4 regions of the Rhizobium sp. BK379 genome follow, and region 1 is predicted to be linked to each of the others. Evidence: predicted binding sites of a transcription regulator. Region 1 holds the regulator's gene; each other region holds the start of a gene.
What was found. The regulator PhoB, encoded in region 1, activates phosphate uptake and scavenging genes when phosphate is short. The targets are predictions, from matches to a motif close to TGTCATNNANCTGTCAT.
Positions count from the first base shown of each region.

Region 2: a site for PhoB is predicted at 2,282-2,298, ahead of FHT93_RS12165 (TIGR03364 family FAD-dependent oxidoreductase). Genes of this name have one in related genera too.
Region 3: a site for PhoB is predicted at 1,783-1,799, ahead of FHT93_RS23595 (alkaline phosphatase). Genes of this name have one in related genera too.
Region 4: a site for PhoB is predicted at 1,987-2,003, ahead of phnG (phosphonate C-P lyase system protein PhnG). Genes of this name have one in related genera too.

Region 1 covers NZ_JACIAD010000002.1:456,837-460,517, forward strand. Annotated here, with positions in the region: gene pstA (phosphate ABC transporter permease PstA) at 1-382, shown strand, start outside; gene pstB (phosphate ABC transporter ATP-binding protein PstB) at 397-1,212, shown strand; gene phoU (phosphate signaling complex protein PhoU) at 1,257-1,970, shown strand; gene phoB (phosphate regulon transcriptional regulator PhoB) at 2,099-2,782, shown strand; gene FHT93_RS13260 (pyrroline-5-carboxylate reductase) at 2,916-3,681, opposite strand, start outside.
Region 2 covers NZ_JACIAD010000002.1:236,315-239,995, reverse strand. Annotated here, with positions in the region: gene FHT93_RS12180 (ParA family protein) at 1-326, shown strand, start outside; gene FHT93_RS12175 (2'-5' RNA ligase family protein) at 638-1,108, shown strand; gene FHT93_RS12170 (succinylglutamate desuccinylase/aspartoacylase family protein) at 1,179-2,240, shown strand; gene FHT93_RS12165 (TIGR03364 family FAD-dependent oxidoreductase) at 2,343-3,473, shown strand; gene phnX (phosphonoacetaldehyde hydrolase) at 3,470-3,681, shown strand, end outside.
Region 3 covers NZ_JACIAD010000005.1:397,426-401,106, reverse strand. Annotated here, with positions in the region: gene FHT93_RS23610 (lytic murein transglycosylase) at 1-243, opposite strand, end outside; gene FHT93_RS23605 (aspartate-semialdehyde dehydrogenase) at 413-1,447, opposite strand; gene FHT93_RS23600 (hypothetical protein) at 1,559-1,741, opposite strand; gene FHT93_RS23595 (alkaline phosphatase) at 1,858-3,606, shown strand.
Region 4 covers NZ_JACIAD010000002.1:119,496-123,176, forward strand. Annotated here, with positions in the region: gene FHT93_RS11555 (carbon-phosphorus lyase complex subunit PhnI) at 1-828, opposite strand, end outside; gene phnH (phosphonate C-P lyase system protein PhnH) at 833-1,441, opposite strand; gene phnG (phosphonate C-P lyase system protein PhnG) at 1,441-1,917, opposite strand; gene phnF (phosphonate metabolism transcriptional regulator PhnF) at 2,070-2,807, shown strand; gene FHT93_RS11575 (2,3-bisphosphoglycerate-dependent phosphoglycerate mutase) at 2,880-3,515, opposite strand; gene dapB (4-hydroxy-tetrahydrodipicolinate reductase) at 3,538-3,681, opposite strand, start outside.

The sequences.
Region 1 (3,681 bases):
TGCGGCGCTGCGCGCCGTACCGCCGTCGATCCGCTCGGCAGCCCTCGGCCTTGGCGCCTCGAAGATGCAGATGGTGTTCCACCATGTGCTGCCGCTTGCAATGCCCGGCATCCTGACCGGCACGATCATCGGCCTTGCCCACGCACTCGGCGAAACTGCGCCGCTGCTCCTGATCGGCATGGTCGCCTTCGTCGCCCAGGCGCCGGCCACTCCGCTCGATCCCTCCACGGCACTTCCGGTTCAGGTCTACATGTGGGCCAACGAAGCCGAGCGCGCATTCGTGGAAAGAACCTCGGGTGCCATCATCGTCCTGCTCCTGTTCCTGATCGTCATGAACATCGGAGCTATCCTCTTGCGTCGTCGCTTTGAGCGCCGCTGGTAAACGGAGTAAAGATCATGAACATGTTGACGGAAGCCGCAGTCGAGAAGGCGCTGGACCAGAAAATGAGCAACGTTCCGTATAAGATGATCGGTCAGGATGTCTCCGTTTATTACGGCGAGAAGCGTGCGCTTTTCGATGTCAATCTGAACATCCGCGAAAACACCGTGACCGCGCTGATCGGCCCCTCGGGCTGCGGCAAGTCCACCTTCCTGCGTTCGCTGAACCGCATGAACGACACGATCGACGGCTGCCGCGTCACCGGCAAGATCACGCTCGACACGGATGATATCTACGATCCCGATATCGACGTCGTCGAACTGCGCGCCCGCGTCGGCATGGTGTTCCAGAAGCCGAACCCGTTCCCGAAGACGATCTATGAAAACGTCTCCTACGGCCCGCGCATTCACGGTCTGGCAAAGTCCAAGGCCGACCTCGACCAGATCGTCGAGACCAGCCTGCAGCGCGCCGGCCTCTGGAACGAGGTCAAGGACCGCGTGCATGAATCCGGCACCGGCCTTTCCGGTGGTCAGCAGCAGCGTCTGTGCATCGCACGCGCCGTTGCGGTCAGCCCGGAAGTCATCCTGATGGACGAACCCTGCTCGGCGCTCGACCCGATCGCGACTGCAAAGGTCGAAGAGCTGATCCACGAGCTGCGTGAAAACTACACGATCGTCATTGTGACGCATTCCATGCAGCAGGCCGCGCGCGTATCACAGCGTACGGCCATGTTCCACCTCGGCAACCTGGTCGAGGAAAACGATACTGACAAGATGTTCACCAATCCGGACGATCCGCGCACCCAGGACTATATCATGGGCCGGTTTGGCTGATTTTGGCAATGTGAAGCCTTCCCGATTTTCGAGGACAAAGCCCCATGGCATCGACACATATTTTTTCCGCCTATGACGACGATCTGAAGTTCCTGTCCCGGCGCATTTCCGAGATGGGTGGTCTTGCCGAACAGATGGGCGCCGACGCAGTTCGCGCGCTGGTCAACGGTGACACCGCACTCGCTCAGAAGGTCATTTCCGACGACGTGATCCTCGATCACGCTGAACGCGAGATCAACGACAAGGCGATCGTCACGATCGCCCGCCGCCAGCCGATGGCGTCCGACCTTCGCGAGATCATGGGTTCGATCCGCATCGCCGCCGACCTCGAGCGCGTCGGCGATCTCGGCAAGAACACCGCAAAGCGCGTTATCGCGGTGCAGAGCACCGGCGTTCCGCGCAAGCTCGCCCGCGGTCTCGAGCATCTCTCCGAACTGGCGCTGGTCCAGCTCAAGGAAGTGCTCGACGTCTACACCAATCGCTCGGCCGACAAGGCCAAGTCCATCCGCGAGCGCGACGACGAGATCGACGCGATGTACACCTCGCTGTTCCGCGAACTCCTCACCTACATGATGGAAGATCCGCGCAACATCACGAGCTGCACGCATCTTCTCTTCTGCGCCAAGAACATCGAGCGCATCGGCGACCACGCGACCAACATCGCCGAGACGATCTACTATATGGCAACCGGCGCCCAGCCGGAGGGCGAGCGTCCGAAGGACGACAGCTCCAATACCGTTGGTGCGGTCACGGAGTAATCCGGACCTGCCGATTGCGTGCGCGCCCCGTCGGGGCGCGCAAGGGTCGCAGCCAATTCCGAGTCTTGCATGGTCCCTTGCTTAAATCACCCCCGGTTTAAGGATCATGCATTAGGAGACTGACACGCATGATCCCAAGAGTTGCAGTTGTTGAAGATGAAGAGGCGCTGAGCGTGCTTCTCCGCTACAACCTTGAAGCCGAAGGTTTCGAGGTGGATACGATCCTTCGTGGCGACGAAGCCGAAATCCGGCTTCAGGAGCGCACGCCGGACCTGCTCATCCTTGACTGGATGCTGCCGGGCGTTTCCGGCATCGAGCTCTGCCGTCGGCTGCGCATGCGGCCGGAAACCGAGCGCCTGCCGATCATCATGCTGACGGCGCGCGGCGAAGAGAGCGAGCGCGTTCGCGGTCTTTCGACCGGCGCGGACGACTATGTCGTCAAGCCCTTCTCCACGCCGGAACTCGTCGCCCGCGTCAAGGCGATGCTCCGACGCGCCCGTCCCGAGGTGCTCTCCACCGTTCTGAAATGTGGTGATATCGAGCTCGATCGCGAAACGCACCGCGTCCATCGCAAGAGCCGTGAAGTTCGCCTCGGCCCGACCGAATTCCGCCTGCTGGAATTCCTCATGTCCTCGCCGGGCCGCGTCTTCTCCCGCTCGCAGCTTCTCGACGGCGTCTGGGGCCATGATATCTACGTGGACGAGCGCACCGTCGACGTCCATGTCGGCCGCCTGCGCAAGGCGCTGAATTTCTCCAACATGCAGGATGTCATCCGCACCGTGCGCGGCGCGGGATATTCCATGGAAGCTTAAGCTTAGTCCGAGTGATCGGAGGTCCAGACGGGTCGCTCGCTTGCCGGGCGGCCCGTTTGTCTATCTGGCCCCCCTAGCTCCTTATGAAAACCGACGCGAGGCGCCGAAAGCGAACCTCGAAAGGATCTGCTTTTTACAGACGAATGCGCACAAGAATTCGATCAAGAGCCTTTTGCAGAGCCGCAGTGCCGCCAAACGCACGAAAGTCTTCGAGCACCTGTTCGTTCAATCCGCCCTTGGTCGAATGCTCGCCGATGAGTTCATCGAAACTCGCGACAGGTTTTGAACGGGCGGCATGGGCGAGGCCGGAAAACAGTTGACGGAGGTAGGCGTCGCCAGCCGCTCCCGAGAGCCCCTTGCTCTGCAGCCAGGTCGACGTCGCGTCCAGGATGCCGAAATAGCTGGCCATCAGGCAGCTCGCCACCGCGAGAAGTTCGAACTCCTGCTTGTCTTCAACCTGAATCGCCGTTCCGAGCGCCGAAAAGAGGGTGTGGGAGACCTCGTCGGGAGGGTAGATCGCAGTCGCCCCCTGGAGATCGGCGACGAACGGAAGTGGAATTGCCAGGCTCAGGCGAACCGGCCGATCGATCCACGCCAGCAGTTGATCCATTGGCGTAGCCGCGACAAAGCTGATGACATGGTGGCCCGGCCGAAATCGAAGCGAGCGGATGACCTCCTCGGCAATTTGCGGCCTCACTGCCAAAAATACGAGATCGGAACGGTCGAGAACATCCTGGTTGCCCACAGCGATAGACACATTCCCGTTTGCCGCCGCGAGCCGGGAGGCGACGCCTGCGTTACGAGGTGACAGCGCGATGGGTGTGTCGCCAAATGCTGTCTTGCCCAATCCGGTGACGACAGCCTCGGTAATCGTGCCCGCCCCGACGAACCCCATTGTC
Region 2 (3,681 bases), 220 kb from region 1:
ATGATATCCGCATCCCGCATTCGGTCGTGCTGACGCGCATCAGCTCGATCATCACCACTCGCGCGCTGCTCGCGGTCAAGGGCCTACTCGCAAAGCAGCAGGTCAATATCGTCGACACGGCACTGATCGAGCGTGCCGCCTATCGCGACATGTTCGTTTCCGGTGGCAGCCTCTATACGATGGATCCTGCCCGCGTCAGCAATCTCGATAAGGCGCAAGACAATGCCCGTATGCTGGCAGACGATGTCCTTCGTCTCGCACCGCCGAAGGCAGCCCGCGCAAAGTCCGCCAGGAAGATGGCCGAGGTCGTCAAGAACGCTGCCTAATCCATGCCTCAAGGCTTGATTGATCCCAGCAGACGGCTGCCGCAAAGGTGGCCGTTTCTGTTTTGAGTATCCTCGCAGTAACGTATGTTCATGTTTTGTTCTTGACCGGAACGCCAATCCCAGTATGCTCCTCCTCGTAAAAACAAGGAGGCGGGCGATGTAGTCCGTAGTTCAAATGCCTCTTTCCACTCGATCCGAATAGCGCTGGCCCCCGGAAGAAATCCAATCTCGTCGGGAAATTTCACGACAGGATTTTCTTCGCACTTCGTCCAACTATCGAAGCGGCATCCGAGGCGCTGGATATCGCGCAAGTGTATCGCAATAGACATTCTCTGACCGTGCCCTCGCGGCCCAACGCACTGCTTCATGTCACGCTGAACGGCATCGGCGCCTACCGTCGGCTGCCGGATGATATCGTGTTCAGCGCTGAACAAGTCGCCGCGACAGTGCGCGTCCAACCGTTCGAAATTGTTCTCGACGAAGCCATGAGCTTCACGCATCCGGGCCAACCGCAAGCCTTCGTCATCTGCGGCAGGCAAGAAAACGAAGGCCTGCTGGATCTTCGCAACCAAATCCAGGAAGGTCTCTACGAGGCCGGACTACCCTATAATGTCGGCGGACATCTGACGCCGCACATGACGATGCTCTATGATCGCAAGACCGTTCTGCCCGAAAAGCTCGACCGACCCGTGCGCTGGATGGTACAGGAATTCCTGCTGATCCATAGCATCTACGGGAAGAGCGAGCATCGCGTCGTCAACCGATGGCCCCTGATCGGCTGAGCTGCGCTTGCACCGCGGGTGGGGATTCTTGTAAAACTCCCCACTCAATATGCACATGCGGAGCAAGACAGTGGACGTTTCAGAGATCATCCTCCCCGGCGATACACCAGGTATCGAATGGCGCTTGCCAGTCATGCGCTTCAATGGAAAGGATCCTGCAGCACCCAAGGTCTATATCCAGGCTGCCTTGCACGCCAACGAACTGCCGGGCACGGCGCTCGTGCATTTTCTCTGCGGCAAGCTGCGCCAGGCTGAAAGCGAGGGGCGGATCGCGGGCGACATTACGCTCGTGCCGCAGGCAAACCCCGTTGGAGCGGCACAATCGCATTTTGGTGAATTGCAGGGTCGCTTCGATCTGGGATCACGAACCAATTTCAATCGTGATTTTCCGCTGATCTCGATCCGTGATCGGGCAGAGCTGCTTGACGGATCCGATAATTACCCGGCTATAGATCGATTGAAACGAGAGCTGATATATATGGCGCTCGGGGCCGATCTGGTGCTCGACCTGCATTGCGATGATGAATCGCTGCAATATGCCTACATCGACGAAGCCTTCTGGCCGGAGGCTGCTGACCTTGCCGATGCGCTCCACATGGAAGCGGTGCTGCTTTCAGATGGCGAGAGTTCCGCCTTCGAAGAGGCGGTCGGTTTTGCGTGGAAGTATGAGGTGCCGGGCGAGCGTAAGGCCAAGCTTCCCGGCAAACTTTCGGTGACTGCGGAACTGCGCGGCCGCCGTGACGTCTATCCCGATATGGCCGAGAAAGACGCCGAGGGGCTGCTGCGCTTCCTGATCGGGCGCGGTGTGGTCAGCGGCAAAATTGCCGGAGACAAGACCTTCTCCGGACCAGCCGTGCCGCTAGACAATGTCGAGATCCTGCGTGCGCCGCAGGGTGGTACCGTGCTCTTCCACCGCAACGTCGGCGAGCATGTCTCGGAAGGAGAGCTTCTGGCGACGATCGTCACCCGGCCCGGCTTTGCCGAAGGGGATATCGATATCCGGGCGCCACAGGATGGGCTGTTTCTCACACGGACATCTGATCGCCTTGTGCGCCGGCGCGGCGACCTGATGAAGATCGCCGCCGACAAGCCAAGCAGGGCGACGCGAAAGGCCGGTACACTGGAAGACTGACCGGCGTTCTTTTCAACACGCGAATGTAAAGCTCGCGCAACTGTCACACAGGCTTCAAGAAAATCCGCCAAGCCGTTGCAGACATGTTGCGAAGGAGCTTTCATGCCGCATTACGACATTGCGATCGTCGGCGCGGGAATTGTCGGGCTGGCGCATGCGCTGGCGGCGGCAAAGCGCGGCAAACGGGTCGTCGTTGTTGACCGCGACGCCCAGGCAAATGGCGCCTCGGTGCGCAATTTCGGCTTTGTGACGGTGACCGGCCAGCAGGCAGGCGACTGCTGGAACAAGGCACGCCAGGCCCGCGATATCTGGGCCGAGATCGTCGATGACGCCGGCATCGACGTGCTGCAGCGCGGGCTGCTCCTTGCTGCTAGGCTCGACGAATCCGAAGCCGTCATCGATGCCTTCCTGCGCACTGAGATGGGCGAAGGCTGCGAAAGGCTGACGCTCGACGAAGGACGCCGGCTTGTGCCGGCGCTGCGACCGGAAGCGGGGCGCTTCACACTCTATAGCCCGCATGAACTTCGTGTCGAATCCCGCACAGCCATTCCGCTGCTCGCCCGCTATCTCGAAGTTAAATATGGCATCGAGTTCCGCCGCTCCACAGCAGTGAATGCCGTCGAACCGCCGCGGATAGAGACGTCAACCGGTCTGATCGAGGCGGAGACCGTGGTTGTTTGCCCAGGCGACGATTTCAAGAGCCTGTTTGCGGACCGCATTGCTGCCTATAACGTCACACGCTGCAAGCTGCAGATGATGCGTGTCGTGCCGGCCCAGCGGGTTTCGCTCAGCACTGCGGTCATGTCCGATCTTGGCCTCGGACGTTATCTCGGCTATGCCGAATTGCCTGAAGCGACGGCCCTGAAGGCGCGGCTTGACCGCGAATTCAAGCCAGAGCGGGAAAACGGCATCCACCTGATCGTCACGCAGTCGGAAGACGGATCGCTAATCGTCGGCGACAGCCATCATTACTCCGAAACGCCCGATCCCTTTGGACTGGAGCGGGTCGACCGGCTGACCCTCGACGAAATGGATGCCGTGCTCAACCTGCCGGGTCGCTTCATTACCGAGCGCTGGATCGGCACCTATGCCTCCGCTCCAGACCGCTGGCGGCTTACCGACAGGCCTTCCGATGCGCTGCGCATTGTCGTGGTTACGGCAGGCTGCGGTGCTTCGACCGCCTTCGGCATCGGCGAAGAAACCATCGACGATCTCTACGGGAGCGCAGCATGACACAATTCAAGGCAGTGGTCTTCGACTGGGCCGGCACGGTTATCGATTTCGGATCCTTCGCACCGATGGGCGCCTTCGTGGAAACCTTCGGCAAGTTCGGCGTCGAGGTGACGATCGCCGACGCGCGCAAGCCGATGGGGCTCCCGAAGCGCGCGCATATCGCCGCGATGCTGGCCGAGCCGCATATCGCCGCCCGCTGGCAGGCGGC
Region 3 (3,681 bases), on a different contig from region 1:
CTTGAAGCTCTTCTGGCCGCGGTCGGCCGAAATCGTCGGCTTGTTGTAGCTGACATTGGCGAAGGCGCGGCTCAAGACGGACTGGCTCACACCATTGGCTGCCGCCGTCTGTTTGAAATCGGCGACCCAGGCCTCGAAACCGGCACTGGTGTTACCGCACTGGGCACCCTGCGCGAACGCCGGTACCGCATGGAGGACGCCCATTGCCGCGGCGGCCGCCAGAATCAATTTTGTCATGCGCATTGAGAAACCCCGCTCTCGATCTGCATAGCTTTCAGGCCAGGCAAGAGAATGCCAGTCACCGGCGATTTTGTCACGGTCGCCCTTTAGCGAACGCTTATACGGCGGTATTTGCCCGAAAAAGCCCCGCTCGTCGAGCAGGGCTTTAGCATATTATGGTTTACAAATGGTATCAGGCTGCCTGCTTGCGCGGCTTGACGAGGCCACGATTGATGAGCAGCTCGGCAATCTGGATGGCGTTGAGAGCCGCACCCTTGCGCAGGTTGTCGGAGACGACCCACAGGTTGAGGCCGTTCTCGACGGTCGCATCTTCGCGGATGCGCGAGATGTAGGTCGCGTCCTCGCCGGCAGATTCATACGGCGTGATGTAGCCGCCGTCCTCATGCTTGTCGATGACGAGGCAGCCCGGCGCTTCGCGCAGGATATCGCGGGCCTGATCTGCGGTGATCTCGTTTTCGAATTCGATGTTCACCGATTCCGAATGACCGATGAAGACGGGAACGCGCACCGCAGTGCAGGTCACCTTGATCTTCGGATCGAGCATCTTCTTCGTTTCAGCCAGAACCTTCCATTCTTCCTTCGTGTAGCCGTCTTCCATGAAGACGTCGATGTGCGGAATGACGTTGAAGGCTATGCGCTTGGTGAACTTCTTGTTCTCGATCGGATCGGCAACGAAGACGGCACGCGTCTGGTTGAAGAGCTCGTCCATGCCTTCCTTGCCGGCGCCGGAGACCGACTGATAGGTCGAGACGACGACACGCTTGATCTTGGCGAAGTCATGCAGCGGCTTCAGCGCGACGACGAGCTGGGCGGTCGAGCAGTTCGGATTGGCAATGATGTTGCGCTTCGTGAAGAGCGAGATTGCGTCCGGATTTACTTCCGGAACGATCAGCGGCACGTCGGCGTCGTAGCGCCAGGCCGAGGAATTGTCGATGACGACGCAGCCTTGCTGGCCGATCTTCGGGGAGACGCGCTTGGAAACCTCGCCGCCGGCCGACATCAGGCAGATATCGGTGTCAGAGAAATCGTAATTCTCCAGATTGGAGACCTTCAGCGTCCGGTCGCCATAGGAAACCTCGAGGCCCTGGGAGCGGGAGGAGGCGAGTGCTACGACTTCATCGGCTGGGAAACCGCGCTCGGAGAGAATGTTGAGCATTTCCCGCCCGACATTTCCGGTGGCTCCGGCAACTGCAACTTTGAAACCCATTTCTCAAGCTCTCTTTCTCTTCTCTCCTCTTGTCCGGTGAGGGGGAAGCGCGACATCATCGCGACTTCCTGTCCCCGGCCGGGCCGGGGAGAGAGCGGCAGGCCAGAGACGTCAGACGGTTTTCGTCGTCGTTTTGGCCTTGGTTTTGGAAGAAACCGGAACGGAAAAATCCAGCCCGGCACTTCCTGCCAGGTTATTGCGCTCAGCGATGGCATGCTCGTGGCGAACCATGGATATTCCTTTTCCGTTGTTGCTCATAAAACGTTTTCCACAGGAGTCAAGGTTTTTGCGTATGTCGCGAGCGGAGGAGAGGGGGTTGCCATGCTGCGGCGTTTTGTCATCCCTCTGTCATTGCCGAGGGGTATCCCCGACCCGTTGTGATGACTGCAACGAAAAACGGGGGTTTTTCCATGCGTATGCTTCTCGCCGCTTTTGCGGCCACCACGATTCTGGCCGGCGCTGCTCAAGCAGCTTCGATCTATCCGCTTGATCGTGCTACGATTCTTGCCGGTTCACCTTTCGACTTCAAGGTCGAGCTTTCCAAGCAGGTCAAGCCGGAAGACGTGAAGATCACGGTCAATGGCCAGGATTACAAGACAGTCCTCGGGGGCGAGGCACAGTTCGTCGAGCTGGAAAAGGGCAAGGAAGACAAGGCTCTCGGTTCCGCTCTCCTGCTGCGCGGCCTGAAGATCGCCGCTCCGGGCACCTACAAGGTTGAAGTCGCCGCCGGCGACGAAAAGAAGGCCGTGACCTGGGAAGTTTTCGGCACTTCCGCACAGCCGAAAGCCAAGAACATCATTTTCTTCCTCGGTGATGGTCTTTCCGTCGCTCACCGCACCGCAGCCCGTATCATGTCCAAGGGCATGACCGAAGGCAAGGCGAACGGCCGCCTGAACATGGACGATCTCGATCATATGGCCTTTATCGGCACGTCCGCCACCGATTCGGTTACCACCGACAGTGCCAATACGATGTCGGCCTACATGACAGGCCATAAGGGCGCCATCAACTCGCTCGGCGTCTATGCCGACAGGACACTCGACACGCTGGACGACCCGCGCGTCGAAACTTTCGGCGAAGCCCTGCGTCGCCAGACCTCGAAGTCGATCGGCGTCGTCACGACCTCGGAACTTCAGGACGCGACGCCGGCCGCCATCGTTTCCCATACGCGTCGCCGCGACGACAAAGCCGAAATCACCGGCATGCTCTTCGACGTGAAGCCGGATGTCATCCTCGGTGGCGGCTCGGCCTACTTCCTGCCGCAGGCGACTGCCGGCTCGAAGCGCAAGGACGACAAGGACTACGTCAAGATGTTCCAGGACGCCGGCTATAAGCTCGCGATCGACAAGACGGAACTCGCCGCTGCTGCCAGCACTAACGAAGGCAAGATCCTCGGCCTGTTCCACACCGGCAACATGGATACGACGCTTGACCGCGAATTCCTGAAGAAGGGCACTGTCGGCAAATTCCCGGCCCAGCCCGGCCTTGTTGAAATGACCAAGGTCGCGCTCGACAAGCTTTCGAAGAATCCCGAAGGTTTCTTCCTGATGGTCGAAGCTGCCAACATCGACAAGATGTCACATCCTCTCGATGGCGAGCGCGCTGCCATCGATACGATCGAATTTGACAAGACCGTCGGTCTGGCGAAGGAATTCGCCGCCAGCAATCCCGACACGCTGATCGTCGTCACCGGTGACCATACGCACGGCATCACGATCGTCGGCACGATCGACGATACGATTGAAGGTACGGAGATGCGAGAGAAGGTCGCTGGCCGCAGCTTCACCAACTATGTCGATGCCAATAATGACGGCTATCCCGACAGCGTTGACGTCTCCAAACGCCTCGCCCTGTTCGTCAGTAACTATCCCGACCACTACGAAACTTTCCGCCCGAAGCTGGATAACCCATACACTCCGGCCATCCAGAACGAGAAGAAGGATTACGTCGCCAACGAAGTCTACAAGGATGTTCCTGGCGCCGTCTTCGTTCCGGGTAACCTGCCGAAGAGTGCGGCCACCGGCGCCCATACCGTCGATGATGTTGTCCTGCAGTCGACCGGCCCCGGATCGGAGGGCTTCAAAGGCTATATGGAACAGAGCGACGTCTACCGCGTTCTCGCCGACGCTTTTGCGCTCGGCGCCAAGCAGACGAACTAAGCACCTGTGTCCCAGGCCGCTTGCCGGTCTGGGACTTTTCATCGATCCTCATCCCGGTCGCTATGCGGCCGGGTA
Region 4 (3,681 bases), 340 kb from region 1:
GCCGTAGCCGCGGGTGAACTGTGGCGGCGCCTTGGCCGAACCCTTGAACTGGTTGACCATCTGGCATTCGGTGAGCTGGATAGGTCCCAAAGAGACGGCGAAGCCAAGTTCCGGCACGTCGAACTCCACCTCGACCTCGCCGATGCGGATTTCACCGGTGAAGGGGTGGTTGCGGCCGTAGCCACGCTGGGTGGAATAGCCGAGCGCCAGAAGGAAGCCTTCGTCGCCGCGGGCCAGCGCCTGCAGGCGAAGATCCCTGGTCATCGGGAATTCCATCGGCTCGCGCGTCAGGTCGCCAGTCTCGTGGTCCTCGGGCAGTTCGCCGTCGTTCTCGATCAGCCCTTCCTGGCCGAGGATTTCGGAAACGCGCATGACGCGGCCGCTCTCCGCCTCGCGCTGCGCCGGCTCTTCCACCGCCTCGTCCGAAAGCAGTGAGGGATCGAGCAGGCGGTGCGTGTAGTCGAAGGTCGGGCCGAGCAGCTGCCCGCCCGGAAGATCCTTGTAGGTCGCTGAAATACGGCGCTCGATCTGCATGTTCGCGGTATCGAGCGGCTTCGAATAGCCGAAGCGCGGCAGCGTCGTGCGATAGGCGCGCAGCAGGAAGATCGCCTCGATCATGTCGCCGCGCGACTGGCGCACGGCAAGTGCTGCAAGAGTGCGGTCGTAGAGCGAGGCTTCCGCCATGACGCGATCGACGGCGAGCGCCAGCTGTTCGACGATCTGCTCGATGCCGATGGCGGGCACGGAGCGGTCGCCGCGCCGGCGATCGGCGAGCAGGCGGTGGGCATTGGCGATGGCGGCCTCGCCACCCTTGACGGCAACATACATGAGCTCAGATCTCCGTTGCTGTGATCTTGGTGGTGCGCGGCAGGCAGAGGAAACGCTTGCCCGCCGTCAGCACGATGTCGACGCCGCGCGGAAAGAGCGCGCGGTTTTCCGTCCAGAGGCGTAGGAAGGTTTCCGGGAGGCCGACCGGTGCGATCTCGGCCACGCTCTGGATGCCCGGTCCCATCAGGGCGAGCCGGCGGCCGCCTTCGAGATCGGCAAGTTCGATCACGACAGTCGTGGAACGATCAGGATATTCCTGCGTGCCTGATGCAAACAGGCCGAACGTGGAAAGAGCCATGCCGGCTTCGACGAAGGCGAAGCGCGCTTCGGCCTTTTCGGTGGTCATAGGTGCGCCGGCGTGGAAGCCGAGCCATTGCGGAACCGCCGACTTGGCAAGCCCCGCGGAAAGCCAGACCGGAGTATCATGGTCGCAGAGCGTCAGGCCGATCGCGCCGGCGGCAATGCCGAGTGGTGCCGGTGGCACAATGTCGGGTGTTACGGTCTGGATCGTGCCGGGCCGGGCCATGCCGTCCATCAGCATCTTGAACACGCTCTGGGCCTGGAAGACCGGCTCGACAAAGCCGCCGGTCAGAACATCGGTCTTGGCACTCATCAATCTTCTCCCCGGACCATGGTGAAGAAATCGACGCGGGTCGCAGCCGTTTCCTCAGCCTTGCGGTTGACGTCGTCGCCGATCCGCCGAGCGATCGGTGAAAGCAGGTTTTCTTCGACGAAGCTCTTGGTCGCCTCTTCCTGCCAGAGCGCATCGAAGGTGGCTGAAAGCCGCGCCTTCTCACGGTCGGTACCGAGCGCCTGGGCATGTCCGACGGAGCCGGAGGCGAGGCGCACCGTTGCGCGTGTCACCGTCACTTCGCCGAGATTGAAGGGCGCGCCGCCGCCGCCGATGCGGCCGCGGACCATGACGAGACCCGTTTCCGGGCCACGCACCGGCTGCACCACCGGCTTTTCGGCAAGCGCATCCCACGCCGCCAGCAATTCCCATGTTTCGGCGCGGGCGAGCAGATCGACGGTGCGTTTACGCCCGTCATCCGTTCGCGCCGCAGCTACCGTCTTCTCCGCTGCCGTCATCATCTTTTCCTTGAAATGTCTATTGATATAGACAACCATACAAGCTATACCTATCCCTAAATCGGCGAGGTGACAAGCGTGTGACACTGCGCGACCGAAATTGGCCGAGCCCGAAGATGAATTCGGGCGGAAAATAAGCTGGCAGGGGTGCAATGGCAGGAATAAAGCAGGTACAGCGGCAGACAGGGGTGGCGCTGTGGCGGCAGATCGCCGACAGGATCCGCGAGGCGATCAGCTGTGGCGCCTACGACGAAACGGGCATGGTGCCGCCGGAAACTGTTCTGGCGCTGCAGTTCGGCGTCAACAGGCATACCGTCCGCAGCGCACTCGCAGCGCTTGCCCAGGAAGGCATCGTGCGCGCAGTGCAGGGCCGCGGCACGCTGATCGAGCGCAAGGAGCGCCTGAATTTTCCGATCAGCCGCCGTACCCGTTTCACCGACGGTCTCAGAGATCAGGCACGCGAGACACACGCGCTCCTGCTCGGCCATGCAGAAGAAGTGGCCGATGCCGAAGTGGCCCGCTGGTTGCGCGTGGCCGAGGGTACACCGGTCATCCGGCTGGAAACGGTGCGTGATGCGGATAAACGGCCCGTCGCGCGCGGGACGAGCTGGTTCCCTGCCTCACGTTTTGCCGGCATCGGCGAGATCTACAGGAAGACCGAGTCCATCACCAAGGCTTTCGCGGTACTTGGCCTGTCGGATTATGTGCGCGCCACCACGGAGATCACTGCCACCCACGCCGACGCCGGCGATATCGCCGATCTCGAGCTGACACCGGGCGCCGTCCTGTTGATCACCAAGGCGATGAACACCGATCTGGAAGGCGTGCCGGTGCAATATTCCATCAGCCGCTTTGCCGCCGACCGCGTCCAGTTCACCATCGAGAACTGAATATGGCGAAGACTGAAAACGAAAAGGCCGGGCGCGAGCCCGGCCTTGAACCTTATCGATGCCTGATCGTGCTCAGTGCGCGCCGGACATGTCGCCGAGCACTTCCTTGGAAGCGACGGTGGAATCAGCCTTCAGCTTGTAGACCATCGGCACGCCGGTCGCGAGATTGAGCGACAGAACCTGCTCGCGGGTGAGCTTGTCGAGAACCATGACCAGCGAACGCAGCGAATTGCCATGTGCTGCAACCAGCACCTTTTCGCCGCGCAGGACACGCGGAAGGATTTCCGTCAGATAGTAAGGCCAGACGCGGGCGCCGGTGTCGCGCAGGCTTTCACCGCCCGGAGGCGGAACGTCATAGGAGCGGCGCCAGACATGCACCTGCTCTTCGCCCCACTTGGCACGGGCATCGTCCTTGTTGAGGCCGGAGAGGTCGCCGTAGTCGCGTTCGTTCAGCGCCTGGTCGCGGATCGTCTCGAGATCAGGCTGGCCGACCTTGTCGAGGACGAGCTTCAGCGTGTGCTGCGCGCGCACCAGCGCGGAGGTAAAGGCGATATCGAACTTGATGCCGTAATCGGCGAGCGCCTGGCCGCCGGTCGTGGCTTCCTGGATCCCGAGCTCGGTCAGATCAGGGTCCTTCCAGCCGGTGAAGAGATTCTTGAGATTCCAGTCGCTCTGGCCGTGGCGAACGAGGACGAGGGTACCGCTCATGAAAAATGCCTCCGAGAAATGGTCAATGGGAAGAAAGCCCGAGAACGTCGAGCATGGAATAGAGCCCCGGTTTCTTGTCGCGCGCCCAAAGCGCCGCCTTGATGGCGCCGCGCGCGAAAATCGAACGGTCGGTTGCGCTGTGCGAAAGGGTGACGGTCTCGCCTTC